One region of the Streptomyces sp. NPDC048434 genome, then DNA from elsewhere that is predicted to be linked to it. Evidence: predicted binding sites of a transcription regulator. Region 1 holds the regulator's gene; the other holds the start of a gene.

Region 1 (7,294 bases):
CGCCGCCGGCGCCCGCGCCCACGACGGTGTGCAGCTCGTCGATGAAGGTGATGATCCGGCCCTCGCTGGACTTGATCTCCGCCAGGACGGTCTTCAGCCGCTCCTCGAACTCACCGCGGTACTTGGCGCCTGCGACCATCGCCCCCAGGTCGAGCGCGACCAGCCGCTTGTTGCGCAGCGACTCGGGCACATCGCCCTTGACGATGCGCTGCGCCAGCCCCTCGACGACGGCGGTCTTGCCGACGCCCGGCTCACCGATCAGCACCGGGTTGTTCTTCGTACGGCGGGAGAGCACCTGCACCACGCGCCGGATCTCGTGGTCCCGGCCGATGACCGGGTCGAGCTTGCCCTCGCGGGCGGCCGCCGTGAAGTCCGTACCGAACTTCTCCAGCGCCTTGTACGTGCCCTCCGGATCGGCGTTGGACACCCGCTGCCCGCCGCGGCTCGCCTCGAAGGCGGCCAGCAGCTTCTTGGCGGAGGCGCCCTGCTGTTCCAGCAGAGCGCCGGTGCGCCCGCCCTTGGCTGCGATACCGATGAGGAGGTGCTCGGTGGAGACATAGGCGTCACCGAGCTCCTTGGCGCGCTGGGTGGCGTCCGCGATGGCGGAGAGCAGATCGCGGTCCGGCTGCGGCGGCGCGACGGTCGAGCCCTGCACGCTGGGCAGCGCGGCGAGCTGCCGCTCGGCTCCGTTCCGCAGTGCGGCGGCATCCGCCTCGACGGCGGACAGCAGGTCCATGATGTTCTCGTTGTCCTGCCCGGCCAGCAGCGCGAGCAGGAGATGGGCGGACGTCATGTCCGCATGCCCGGCGGTGACCGCCCGCTCGTTGGCGGCGCTCAGCGCCTCCCGGCTCTTGTTGGTCAGCTCGGCGTCCACGTCCTCGCGATCCTCCTCGACTCGTCCTGAACAGCCTCTGCGCCCAGTCTGGGCCCCGTCCGTGCGGTGACCGGCACATCCTGCTCATGCCGGCGTGCGATAAGTTGAGTCTATTCCACTCAAGGTTGGTTCAGGGAGTCGCCCACCGGGTCACCCACCCCAGCCTCGCTCACCCGGAGACCCGAGGGCTTCCGGGCCGAGCCGATCGAGGGGGAGGCCCATCGGCAACCCCCTCCCCCTCCCCGCCCCTTCTCCTTCGACCTGGAGACCACCGGCTTCCGCTGAATCCCGGGCCCCGAACTACCCTTGCCCCCATGGCCCATGACCTCAGTGCCCTCAGCCCGGAGTACCTCGCCTTCTGGGGCGAGTACCTGATGCCGACGCTCACCACCCTGCGTACGGACGGGACCCCGCATGTGGTTCCCGTAGGCGTCACCTACGACGCCGGGCAGCGGATCGCGCGGATCATCACCCGCAAGGACAGCGCCAAGGTCAAGAACATCCTCGCCGCCGGGGCGGACGGCGCCACCGTCGCCGTGTGCCAGGTCGACAAGGGCCGCTGGGCGACCCTGGAGGGCATCGCGCGAGTGCGTACGGACAGCGAGTCGGTGGCCGACGCGGTGGGCCGGTACGCCGAGCGCTACGGCCGGACGCCGGCGCCCAACCCCGATCGCATCATGATCGAGATCGCGGTGACCAAGGCGATGGGGCGGGCCTGAGGGCCGGCCCCGCCGCCCCCAACGTCCGCCGAACCCACCGGCGGGGCCCCCTGGCCCCCTGGCCGAAAACGGACCCGCCCGCTCCGCTGTACGCCGTCCACCTGGTACTCAAGAGCGACGGGAACCGAACAGCTCCGTGCAACGACGGACGGCATCGGGCCTGCCCCAGGCAAAAGACGGCAGCTGGAGGCCGCATGGCGTCGGCATGGCACATCGTGACGACCGTTCCGCGCCGTCCCTCCCCCGCCCGGCCGCACCCGCACGCCGAGCTCTGCCCGCGCTGCGGCGGCCAACTGGCGGTCAATCAGGACGGCTGGAAGATCTGCCACGCCTGCGGTTACGCTTCGCCGCCCGGTACAGCCCCTCCTCCACGAGGCACCCGCGGGGGTATCGTCGCCCCCACAGTCGCCACGCCCCGGAGGACACGATGAACTCGGTCCGAGTGACGGCGATCGCCTGCCTGATGCCGCTGTCCGAGCTGGACGAGGATCCGTTCCTGGTCGATGACCGCAGCCAGCACGACATGTGCAAACAGTGGGCGGCAGCCCGTGACTACCACCTGACCTGCCGGCTCAGCCTGCACCACCTGCGCGCCGACCACGGCGCACTGTGGCGCGATGTCGAAGAGGGCCTGGTGGATGTGTTCGTGACGCCCAACCGCCGGGCGCTGGAGAACGCCATCGACGGCACCGCCGAATTCACCGAGCGGTGCGCCGCCGCCGGGGTACGCCTGGAGACCGCCGACCTCGACGAGCCGGTCTACACCCTGGCGATGAGGTCACATGTGCACCGCAGGCTGTCGATGCCGACGGCGGGGTACAACGGCTGCTGAGCCGGAGCGGCCGCGGACGACGGACGCACGCAGGAGAGACACCCGCGGGGGCGGCGCACACCGCTGACGCGACAAGGGCCGGGTTTCCCCGGCCCTTTGCCATGTCACGCGCCGGGTGCTCACGCCCCGGCCGGCCGGATCACTCCGACCGCTTGGGCCGCCACACCACCAGCGCGCTGGTCTGCTGCACATCCTGATACGGCACCAGATCACGCCGATAGGAGGCGTGCACCGCCGCCTCCCGCTGCTGCATCGTGCTGGCCGCGCCCTCCAGGGCGCCCTGCAGCTCGATGACCCGCTGTTGCAGGGCCGCGACCTGGTTCTCCAGCTCGATGATGCGCTTGATGCCGGCGAGGTTGATGCCCTCGTCCTGGGACAACTGCTGCACCGTACGGAGCAGTTCGATGTCCCGGGCCGAATAGCGGCGGCCCCGCCCGGCCGTGCGGTCGGGCGAGACCAGCCCCAGCCGGTCGTACTGACGAAGGGTCTGCGGATGCAGGCCGGAGAGCTGAGCCGCGACGGAGATGACATACACCGGCGACTCTTCGGTCAGTTCATAGGGGTTACGACGCTGCCCGCCCCGGCTGTCCATCTCAAGCTCCCTTCGCGGCCTGGAACAGCTCTGCCCGCGGGTCCGGGCCCGCGGTCGCCTCGCGATAGGACTCCAGCGACTTCTTCGCCTTGTCGCTGAGGTCACCGGGGACCAGCACCTCTATGGTGACCAGCAGATCACCTCGCGTGCCGTCCTTACGGGTCGCACCCTTGCCCCGGGCACGCATGGTGCGCCCGTTGGGGGTGCCGGCCGGCAGCTTCAGCGTCACCGGCGGACCGCCCAGCGTCGGCACCTTGATCTCGCCGCCCAGGGCGGCCTCCGGGAAGGTGACCGGCACCGAGATGGTGAGGTTGTCGCCCTTGCGGCCGAAGACCGGGTGGGCGTCGACATGCACGACCACGTACAGATCGCCGGCCGGACCGCCCTGCTCGCCCGGAGCGCCCTTGCCGCGCAGCCGGATGCGCTGCCCGTCGGAGACGCCCGCGGGGATACGGACCTGCATCGTGCGGGCACTGGTCGCGCGACCGCTGCCCTTGCAGACCTCGCAGGGGTCCTGGGCGATCAGGCCCCGGCCCTTGCAGTCGGCGCACGGGTCGGTGAGCGAGAAGCCGCCGCCCGCGCCCCGGCTGACCTGGCCGGTGCCGACACAGGTCGGGCAGACCCGGGGGGTCCCGTTCTTGTCGCCGGTGCCCGAGCACGCCTTGCACGGCGCCTGGCTGGACATCCGCAGCGGGACCGTGGCCCCGTCCACCGCCTCGGTGAAGCTGAGCGTCACCTCGGACTCGATGTCCTGGCCGCGGCGCGCGTGGGTACGCGTACCGGCGCCGCCGCGGTTGAACAGGCCGCCGAAGACGTCCCCGAGCCCGCCGCCGAAGCCCCCGCCGCCCTGACCCTGCGTGCCCCCGAAGAGGTCGCCCAGGTCGAAGTTGAAGGAGCCGCCGCCGGCCGGACCCGGCCGGTAGCCGCCGTTGCCGAACAGCGTGCGCGCCTCGTCGTACTCCTTGCGGCGCTTGCTGTCGCCCAGGATGTCGTTGGCCTCGGAGATCTCCTTGAAGCGCTCCTCGGCCTTGGCGTCGCCCTTGTTGGCGTCCGGGTGGAACTCGCGGGCGAGCTTGCGGTACGCCTTCTTGATCTCCGCTTCGGTGGCGTCCTTCGGGACGCCGAGGACCTTGTAGTAGTCCTTCTCGACGAAGTCCTTGGTGCTCATCCCCGACGTCCCTCCTTCCGCGCGGATTTCCTGTCTGCCCTCACGTCAGCCCTCGTCCGGGCCACCGTTCTCCTCGTCCGAAGCCTTGGCGTCCTCGTCGGAGGGGGACTTGGCGCTCTGCGCGCCCGGCTGCGGCTCGGCGACGGCGACCCGCGCGGGGCGGATCGTTCGTTCACCGATGCGATACCCGGGCTGCAGGATCGCCACGCACGTCGTCTCGGTGACATCCGGTGCGTACGAATGCATCAGCGCCTCGTGGATCGTCGGGTCGAAGGGCTCGCCCTCCTTGCCGAACTGCTGCAGACCCAGCTTGGCGACCACGGTCTCCAGCGATTCGGCCACCGACTTGAAGCCGCCGACCAGTTCGCCGTGCTCACGGGCACGGCCGACGTCGTCGAGGGTGGGAAGGAGCTCGGACAGGAGGTTCGCCGCGGCGATCTCCTTGACCGTGACCCGGTCCCGTTCCACCCGACGGCGGTAGTTCTGGTACTCCGCCTGGAGCCGCTGGAGGTCCGTCGTGCGCTCGTTGAGCGCCGTACGTACCTGGTCCAGCTGCGCCTGGAGCGCTACGTCCGGTACGTCCCCGGCCGGGGCCGAGCCCGCCTTGTCGGCGGACTCGGCCTGCGCCGCGTCTTCGGGAGCGGCGTCGGAGGGGACGTCGGGCTTCTCGTCGAAGCCCGGGGTCTCCTCCGTCACGCGGCACCGTCCTTCTTGGGCTTCTCGTCGTCGACGATCTCGGCGTCCACGACGTCATCGGCGGCGTCCTGGGCCTGCTCACCGGCGGCGGCACCCTCGGCACCCTCGGCGGCCTGCGCACCCTGGGCGTCGGCATACATGGCCTGGCCCAGCTTCTGGGAGACGGCCGCGACCTTCTCGGTGGCGGTGCGGATCTCGGCCGAGTCCTCGCCCTTGAGCTTCTCCTTCAGCTCGGTGACGGCTTCCTCGACCTCGGTCTTCACGTCACCCGGAACCTTGTCCTCGTTGTCCTTGAGGAACTTCTCCGTCTGGTAGACGAGCTGCTCGCCCTGGTTACGGGACTCGGCGGCCTCGCGGCGGGCGTGGTCCTCGTCCGCGTACTTCTCGGCCTCCTGGCGCATCCGGTCGACCTCGTCCTTCGGCAGCGAGGAGCCGCCGGTGACGGTCATCTTCTGCTCCTTGCCCGTGCCCAGGTCCTTCGCGGTCACGTGCATGATGCCGTTGGCGTCGATGTCGAAGGAGACCTCGATCTGCGGGACGCCACGGGGCGCCGGCGGCAGACCGGTCAGCTCGAACATCCCGAGCTTCTTGTTGTACGCCGCGATCTCGCGCTCGCCCTGGTAGACCTGGATCTGCACGGACGGCTGGTTGTCCTCGGCCGTCGTGAAGATCTCGGAGCGCTTGGTCGGGATCGTGGTGTTGCGCTCGATGAGCTTGGTCATGATGCCGCCCTTGGTCTCGATACCAAGGGACAGCGGGGTGACGTCCAGCAGGAGGACGTCCTTGACCTCACCCTTCAGGACACCGGCCTGGAGGGTGGCGCCGATGGCGACGACCTCGTCCGGGTTGACGCCCTTGTTGGCGTCCTTGCCGCCGGTCAGCTCCTTGACGATCTCGGCGACGGCCGGCATCCGGGTCGAGCCGCCGACCAGGACCACGTGGTCGATCTCGGACAGGTTGATACCCGCGTCCTTGATCACGTTGTGGAACGGCGTCTTGCAGCGGTCCAGGAGGTCCGAGGTGAGCTGCTGGAACTGCGAGCGCGTGAGCTTCTCGTCCAGGTGCAGCGGGCCCTCGGCGGAGGCGGTGATGTAGGGAAGGTTGATCGTCGTCTCGGTGGAGGACGACAGCTCGATCTTCGCCTTCTCGGCGGCCTCGCGCAGGCGCTGGAGCGCCATCTTGTCCTTGCCCAGGTCGACGCCGTGGCCGTTCTGGAACTGCTTGACCAGGTAGTCGACGACGCGCTGGTCCCAGTCGTCACCACCGAGGTGGTTGTCGCCGTTGGTGGCCTTCACCTCGACGACGCCGTCGCCGATCTCCAGGAGCGAGACGTCGAAGGTGCCGCCACCGAGGTCGAAGACCAGAATGGTCTGGTCGTCCTTCTCCAGGCCGTAGGCCAGGGCGGCCGCGGTGGGCTCGTTGACGATACGCAGGACGTTGAGGCCCGCGATCTCACCGGCCTCCTTGGTGGCCTGGCGCTCGGAGTCGTTGAAGTAGGCCGGAACGGTGATGACCGCGTCGACGACCTTCTCGCCCAGATACGCCTCGGCGTCCCGCTTGAGCTTCTGCAGGATGAAGGCGCTCATCTGCTGCGGGTTGAAGCCCTTGCTGTCGATGTCGATCTTCCAGTCGGTGCCCATGTGGCGCTTGACCGACCGGATGGTCCTGTCGACGTTGGTGACCGCCTGGCGCTTCGCGACCTCGCCGACCAGCACCTCGCCGTTCTTGGCGAAGGCGACAACGGACGGCGTGGTCCTGGCGCCCTCGGCGTTGGTGATGACGGTGGGCTCACCGCCTTCGAGAACACTGACGACGGAGTTCGTCGTGCCCAGGTCGATGCCGACCGCACGTGCCATTTCAATTCCTCCAGCTGACTTGAGTGGAACAGGCTCAACAGTGCAGTACCGAAGAAATCCTGTCAACAGACCTGAGCCTAGTGCGCTCAAGTTTTATGTCGCGCTTACCGTCACCAGGGTTCCACCCCAAGACGCGGAGGGTCCAATCAGGGTTGCCTTCGCGACGCAGATCACCGGCCGGGCGGCTTCATGGCGCAGAGGAGAATGGGTAACCTCAGCGCAGACCCGAAAAGTTACCGCTTAGTAGTTCCGCTCAGATTTCCGCTCTCGCAGGTTCGAGGAGCCCCCAATGCAACTCGCCGCGATCATCGTGTCGCTGGTCCTAATCGCGGTCGGCGTCGCGCTGTTCGGCCGTGCCATCCTGCAGATCTACCGCTTCGTACGGCTAGGCCAGCCCGTACCGGCAGGTACCCGCACGGACGACCCCGCACAGCGCACCCTCACCGTCGCCAAGGAGTTCCTCGGCCACACGCGGATGAATCGCTGGGGCGTGGTCGGTGTGGCGCACTGGTTCGTGGCGGTGGGCTTCTTCTCGCTGCTGCTGACGATCGTCAACG
Region 2 (7,294 bases), on a different contig from region 1:
CGAGGTCTTCCACGAGGGCTCCTGGGCCGACTGCGTGGCCCTGGTGACCGAACAGGGCCCCCAGGCGCTGCTCGACCGGGTCCGGGCATCGGAGGCGGCGGACCCGGAGCGCACGGCGTATCCGCGCGGCAAGGCGCGGGATGACGCGGCGGTGATTTTTGTGGCGCCGTGACAATCACCGGCGGGCGGGGAATTTCTCCCGGCGCCGGGGAACGGCGCGACGACGGCGCAGGTCCGGGGGTACGGCGGCGCCGGACACGGCACCGTACGGGGGCACCCCTCAGCTCTCCTCCCCCTCCTGCTCCGCGTTCAGCCGGTGCAGCAGACGGGCCAGTTCGGCGACCTCGTCGCGGTCCCAGGAGGCGAGGCGGCGGGCGTACTGGGCGCGGCGGCCGGTGCGGACGCGGGTGAAGCGCTCGCGGCCCTCGTCGGTGAGGCGTACCAGGACCGCACGGCCGTCGGCCGGGTCCGGTTCGCGGGCGACGAGTCCGAGCTTCTCCAGGGCGTGCAACTGGCGGCTCATCGTGGCCTTGCCGACGCCGAAGAAGCCGGCGAGGCCGGTGGCCCGCTGGGTGCCGGCGTCGGCCAGCCGGACCAGGAGGCCGTACGCGGAGGGCTCCAGGTCGGGATGTACCTCTTGCGCCAATTCGCCGGAGGAGGCACGGGCCCGGCGGAGAAATACCGCCAATTCGCGTTCCAGGGCCAGAAATACGTGGTCCACACCAATTGGTTCGCCGTCCGCCGTCGTACCGTCGGATCCGGTGTTGTGCACGTCAGCGCCCATTCCTGCTTTCCCTCACCTGAAAGTTTCCGCCATCGGCGGCCGAAGCCGCAGCTCGGCCAGTATTTCGCAGGATTAGACCAACGGCAGCCCGGCGACCCTCTTTTGTCACGTCGTTCTACGCGCGTATCGTCATTTCTGGCATGGCCATACCAAGCGGCGGCAGGGTGTCAACGGTTCCGCCGCGCGTCATCCACGGCCACCGCCGTGTCCGCACGCCTGCGTCATGCCTCAGCTCCTCCCCCCTCAGGTCACACCCACCGAGATCTTCGGAGGCACGTATGTCCGTGCTCAGATCCGGCTCCCCCCAACGCTCCGCACGGTCCCTGGCGACCGTGGCCGGGGTTCTTCTCGCGGCCCTCTCCCTTCTCCTCGGGCTGCCGGGCGCCGCCGGCGCCGCGGCCACCCGGCACGCACCCGAGCCCAGCCATCCCGGCCAGGACTGGGCCGGTTCGCAGATCGCCCGGCACGAGGGCACCGCGGCCGGCATCGCGCCGCCGGCGTCCTCGCTCGCGGCGTCCGTCGAAGGTGTGGACGTCAGCAGCCACAACGGCAGTGTCGCCTGGCCGACGCTCTGGAACAGCGGCGTCCGCTTCGCCTATGTGAAGGCGACGGAGTCCACCAGCTACACCAATCCGTCCTTCGCGCAGCAGTACAACGGCTCCTACAACGCCGGCATGATCCGGGGCGCGTACCACTTCGCCACGCCCGACACCTCCAGCGGTGCCGCCCAGGCCACCTACTTCGTCGGCCACGGCGGCGGCTGGTCCAAGGACGGCAGGACGCTGCCCGGCGCGCTCGACATGGAGTACAACCCCTACGGCGCGACCTGTTACGGGCTGAGTGCGGCCGGCCTGGTCAACTGGATGAAGGACTGGTTCGCCACCTACAAGGCGCGTACCGGCCGGGACGCCGTCATCTACACCTCCACCAGCTGGTGGAAGCAGTGCACCGGCAACTCCGCCGCCTTCGGCTCCGTCAACCCGCTGTGGATACCGCGCTACGGCTCCTCGGTCGGCGAACTCCCGGCCGGCTGGGGCTTCCACACCATCTGGCAGTACACCTCGACCGGCCCGACCGTCGGGGACCACAACCGCTTCAACGGCACGATGGACCGTCTCAAGGCGCTCGCCAACGGCTGATGCACCCATGCGGCGGCCGGCCCGGCCCCCTCCCGGGGAGCCGGACCGGCCGTCGTCGGCCTCACGCCGCGACCGGTACCTCCGGAGCGGCCCCGTTCGAGGCGGGGGTCAGCGCCAGCTCCAGCACCTGGCGGACATCTGCGACCGGGTGGACCTCCAGGGCTTCGAGGATCTCGGCGGGCACCTCGTCCAGGTCCGGTTCATTGCGCTTGGGGATGACCACGGTGGTGATCCCGGCACGGTGCGCCGCCAGCAGCTTCTGCTTGACGCCGCCGATCGGCAGCACCCGCCCGGTCAGCGAGACCTCACCGGTCATCGCCACATCCGGCCGGACCTGCCGGCCCGACAGCAGCGAGGCCAGGGCCGTCGTCATCGTCACGCCCGCGCTCGGCCCGTCCTTGGGAACGGCGCCCGCCGGTACGTGCAGATGCACTCCCCGCTCCTTCAGGTCGGCGACCGGAAGTTCCAGTTCCGCACCGTGGGAGCGCAGGAAGGACAGCGCGATGTGCGCGGACTCCTTCATGACATCGCCGAGCTGGCCGGTCAGCTGGAGCCCGGACCCCCCGGTCTCCGGATCGGCGAGCGACGCCTCCACATAGAGCACATCGCCGCCGGCGCCGGTGACCGCGAGGCCGGTGACCACACCGGGCACCGCGGTGCGCCGCTCGGCCGGGTCCTGTGCCGACTCGGGGGTGTGGTGCGGCCGCCCGATCAGCGGGCGCAGCTGGTCCGCACCGACCGTGAACGGCAGCTCCTGCCGGCCGAGTTCATGCTGTGCGGCGACCTTGCGCAGCAGCCTGGCGACCGCGCGCTCCAGATTCCGTACGCCCGCCTCGCGGGTGTATTCGCCCGCCAGCTTGCGCAGCGCGTCGTCCTCCAGGGTCACCTCGCCGGTCTCCAGACCGGCCCGCTCCAACTGGCGCGGCAGCAGGTGGTCCCGGGCGATGACGACCTTCTCGTCCTCGGTGTAGCCGTCCAGGCGGACCAGCTCCATCCGGTCGAGCAGCGGCTCGGGGATGGCTTCGAGGACGTTGGCGGTGGCCAGGAAGACCACATCGCTGAGGTCGAGCTCGACCTCCAGGTAGTGGTCCCGGAAGGTGTGGTTCTGCGCCGGGTCCAGGACCTCCAGGAGGGCGGCGGCGGGGTCGCCGCGGAAGTCGGAGCCCACCTTGTCGATCTCGTCGAGCAGCACCACCGGGTTCATCGACCCGGCCTCCTTGATGGCCCGGACGATCCGGCCGGGCAGCGCGCCGACATAGGTACGGCGGTGGCCGCGGATCTCCGCCTCGTCCCGGACGCCGCCGAGCGCGACGCGGACGAAGGTGCGCCCCATGGCCCGCGCGACGGACTCACCGAGCGAGGTCTTGCCGACACCGGGCGGCCCGACGAGCGCCAGCACGGCTCCGCCGGCCCGTCGCCCACCGCCACTCTTGCCCGCATCGCTGCGCGAGGTCTCCTTCGACGGCCCGCCGACGAGCCCGAACCCCCGCTCGGCCCGCCGCTTGCGGACGGCCAGGTATTCGGTGATCCGCTCCTTGACGTCCTCCAGGCCCGAGTGGTCGGCGTCCAGGACCGCCTTGGCGCCGGCGATGTCGTAGGCGTCCTCGGTCCGTTCGTTCCACGGCAGTTCCAGGACGGTGTCCAGCCAGGTGCGGATCCAGGAGCCCTCGGGGCTCTGGTCGCTGGACCGCTCCAGCTTGTCGACCTCCTTGAGAGCGGCCTTGCGGACGTCCTCGGGCAGGTCGGCGGCCTCGACCCGGGCGCGGTAGTCCTCGCCCTCGTCCTCCGGATCGCCGTTGAGCCCGGCGAGTTCCTTACGGACCGCCTCCAGCTGCCGCCGCAGCAGGAACTCGCGCTGCTGCTTGTCGACGCCTTCCTGGACGTCCTTGGCGATGGATTCCGCGACGTCCTGCTCGGCGAGGTGCTCGCGCAGCGTCTCGGTGGCGAACTTCAGCCGCGCGACCGGATCGACGGTCTCCAGCAGCTGGACCTTCTGTTCGGTGGTCAGGAACGGCGAGTAGCCGGAGTTGTCGGCCAGCGTCGGTACGTCCTCGATCTGCTGGACGCGGTCGACGACCTGCCAGGCAGCGCGCTTGCGCAGCCAGCTGGTGGCCAGCGCCTTGTACTCCGTGACGAGTTCGGCCACCGCACCGGGCAGCGGATCGGGGACCGTCTCCTCGACGGTGGTGCCCTCCACCCAGAGCGCGGCTCCGGGGCCGGTCGTGCCGGAACCGATGCGTACCCGGCCCAGGCCCCGGATCAGCGCGCCGGGATCGCCGTCGGACAGCCGCCCGACCTGCTCGATCCGTCCGAGCGTGCCGATGCCGGCGTATGTCCCGTCGACGCGGGGCACAAGCAGCACCCGCGGTTTGTTACCCGAGGTGGCGGCGGCTTGCGCGGCCTCCACCGCGGCTCGTACGTCCGGGTCGGACAGGTCCAGAGGCACCACCATGCCGGGGAGCACGACCTCGTCATCGAGAGGCAGCACGGGCAGAGTGAGCGATGTGGACGTCGAAGCCATGATCTCCCCTTCGGCAAACAAGTTGAGCTTTACTCACTCAATGCAGCCGGGAGGGGAGATGTTCCCCCAGGTGCGTTCGCTGTGAGCGATCACTCGCGGCGCGCTACCAGTGGGCGGGGCGGGACAAGGCCTCCGGCAGCTTGGTCGCGGCGTCGCCCTTGGCCGCGTTGAGCTGCGACTGGGTGAGGAAGAGGGCGCCGGTGAGGTCGGCACCGCCCAGGTCCGCGTCCCGCAGATCGGCGCCGATCAGGTCCGCCGTGCGCAGATCGGCGCCCTTGAGGTCGGCGGCGATGAGACAGGCCCCGCGGAGGTTGGCGCCCCGGAGGCGGGCACCCTTGAGGCGGACCCCCATGAGATCGGCGCCCCGCCGCTCCTTCGTGCGGCCCGGGACCGCGGCCCGTACGAGTTCGCTGGTACGCAGCAGCAGGGCATTGACCTCGCCCCGGTGGGCCGGCACATCGAGCGCCGTGAGCTCCTGGCCGCTGCCGCGGGTGAGGCGTTCGGTCTTCTCCAGCGCGGCCCGCAGGTCGGCGTGTACCGGGCGGGCCGCCGGCAGGGTCAGCGCCTCGGCCAGGTACCAGAGGAGTTCGTGCAGCTGCCGCATGACGGGGAAGACGTCGAACATCTGCCGGGCCGTCCCCGGGGCCTGCCGCCAGTCCTGCCCGCCGAAGGTGACCTGGGAGACCTTCTGCCCGGCGCCGAAGCAGTCGAAGACGGTGCAGCCGGAGAAGCCGCGCGGGCGAAGGTCGGTGTGGATGCCGCAGCGGAAGTCCGTCTGCAGATTCGGGCAGGGCCGGCCGGCGTCCTTGTCGATCGCGAAGTCCGCCGAGGCCGCGAACGGCAGCGCGACACAGCAGAGCCCGAAGCAGCTGCCGCAGTCGGACTGCAGGCCGAGATCGACGGTGTCCGGAATCGATTGCTCACGGTCTGGGGACAAGGTGCTTCTCCTGCGGCCGGCGAGCGCCGCACGGGGCCGCGCTCGGAAGGAGCCACCATTCTCCCAGCCGGCGGCGGTGCACCGCGTCTGGCCGGATTAGCTCGCTGCGGGAAGGCAACGGGCCGTCCGGCAGCGGGCGTTGTCAGTGGTCGCCCCTAGCCTCGGGACCATGAGCATGATCGGAGAGTACGCACGCGTCACACCTGCCGAACTCGACCGCGCCCTCGGCGATCCCGCGTGGGCGCTGGAGCTGGTCGGCGGGCGGATGGAGGCGGAGGCCGCGGAGTGTCCACAGCCCGCGCTGGCGCGCTGCCTGGACATCGACAAGGCCTGGGACGCCCTCGGATTCCTGCTGCGCCGGGCGGCCTTCCCGTTGGACATCGTCCACGGCGAGGAGGCCGTCCCTGATGCCGACGACTGGGGCTACGGTCCGCCCCGTTACCTCACCCCCGAGCAGGTGCGGACCGCTGCCGGGGCGCTGACCGAGATATCCGGCGAGCGTCTGACGGCCGGCGTCGGCCCGGAGGACCTCGCCAAGGCGGAGGTGTACCCGACGATCGTCTGGGAGCGGGGCGAGCCCCTGGACTATGTGAGCGAGCATTTCGAGCTGCTGCGGCCGTTCTTCCGGGCGGCGGCGGACAACGGGGACGGCATGCTCATGTGGCTCGGATAGGAGCGCGGCCCGGTCCGGACGGGCCGCACGGGACGAGTGGGCCGGTTTCCTCCTCACACCCCGTCATGACTGCTACCTTCACCGCATGTTGCAGCGGATGTCCGGAGTTTTCATCGGCGCACTCTTCGGGACGATCTTCGTCGTCGCCAACGCACACGACCCGCTGAATCCCGCGATCGGTATCGCCCTCCGGGTGCTCGCGGTGCTCACCTTCGCCGGGCTGCTGGCGCTCGGACTGCGGGCCGGGCGCCACGGGCAGCCCGCCGAGGAGGACGCCGAGGCTCCCCGAGCGGACTGGTTCCGGGGGAAGTTCGCGTTCGTCGTGGGGGCCGAGGTGGTGCTGCTGATCGGCGGCAATCTCGCGCTGCGGGCGGCGGGCGCTCCCCCGGAGACCGCCGTGGCGTGGATCGCGCTGATCGTCGGTCTGCACTTCGTCGCGCTGATGGCGGTCTGGAAGCGGCGCAGCATCGCCGTCCCCGGCATCGCGCTGACCGCGCTCGGGATGACCGGACTGGGCATGGCGGCGACCTCGGCCGTGGCCTGGGTGCCGTTCGTCAGCGGTGTGCTGTCCGGCGTGGCCCTGCTGGGCGGCTGCGCCTACGCCATCGCCCATTCGTACCGGTCGGCCGACCGTCCGTCCGTGAGCCCGCGGCTCCCGGACGCTCAGTAGGTCCGCACGCCCTGCAGCGCCGGATGGTCCAGGTCGCCCAGGAGCGGCGCGGGCCGGGCGAGACGGGTGCGCCAGCGCCGGAGCAGCGGCCAGCCGGCGACGCCCAGGGTGAGCGAGAGCAGATGGCCCCACTCCGTCATCGGGTCGGCGTAGGCCAGCAGATCCGTCACGGCCAGGTAGCCGACGCCGGCCAGCAGCGGCCAGCGCAACCAGGCCGGCAGCAGGCCCGCGAGGGCGCCGATGCTGGTCATCACGCCGAAGCTGATGCCGTAGTCGAGGCGGTGCAGTGAGCTCTCCGGCAGCCGGCCGGCGGCGACCGAGAAGGCGACGGGCACCTCGGTGGCGAGGGTGGCCAGCACATGGCCGCCGAAGAAGACGGCGGCGGTGCGCAGCCCGCCGATCCGCCGCTCCAGGGCCGTCAGGACGAAGAGGAAACCGAGGGCGTAGGCGGAGGTCACACCGCCCGCGATCCACAGAGCGCTGGCGAGCAGCACCAGCAGCGGAGCCTGTGCCAGATGGACGACGTCCGTACTGGAGCCCTGGAGCAGTTCGGAGACCAGCGCCGGGTCG

The links. The regulator HspR, encoded in region 1, represses chaperone genes until heat shock. The targets are predictions, from matches to a motif close to TTGAGNNNNNNNNNCTCAA.
Region 2: lon (endopeptidase La) is a predicted target of HspR. The motif match lies at 4,467-4,485, and genes of this name have one in related genera.

The regions. Positions count from the first base shown of each region.
Region 1 covers NZ_JBICXQ010000031.1:106,746-114,039, forward strand. The annotation lists gene clpB (ATP-dependent chaperone ClpB) at 1-874, opposite strand, end outside; gene ACGFWI_RS31390 (pyridoxamine 5'-phosphate oxidase family protein) at 1,189-1,593, shown strand; gene ACGFWI_RS31395 (hypothetical protein) at 2,021-2,425, shown strand; gene ACGFWI_RS31400 (heat shock protein transcriptional repressor HspR) at 2,565-3,017, opposite strand; gene dnaJ (molecular chaperone DnaJ) at 3,019-4,185, opposite strand; gene grpE (nucleotide exchange factor GrpE) at 4,231-4,881, opposite strand; gene dnaK (molecular chaperone DnaK) at 4,878-6,737, opposite strand; gene ACGFWI_RS31420 (heterodisulfide reductase-related iron-sulfur binding cluster) at 7,027-7,294, shown strand, end outside.
Region 2 covers NZ_JBICXQ010000025.1:125,177-132,470, forward strand. The annotation lists gene ACGFWI_RS27515 (hypothetical protein) at 1-172, shown strand, start outside; gene ACGFWI_RS27520 (MarR family winged helix-turn-helix transcriptional regulator) at 281-784, opposite strand; gene ACGFWI_RS27525 (lysozyme) at 1,063-1,923, shown strand; gene lon (endopeptidase La) at 1,985-4,444, opposite strand; gene ACGFWI_RS27535 (pentapeptide repeat-containing protein) at 4,548-5,381, opposite strand; gene ACGFWI_RS27540 (YfbM family protein) at 5,557-6,054, shown strand; gene ACGFWI_RS27545 (hypothetical protein) at 6,140-6,724, shown strand; gene ACGFWI_RS27550 (rhomboid-like protein) at 6,718-7,294, opposite strand, start outside.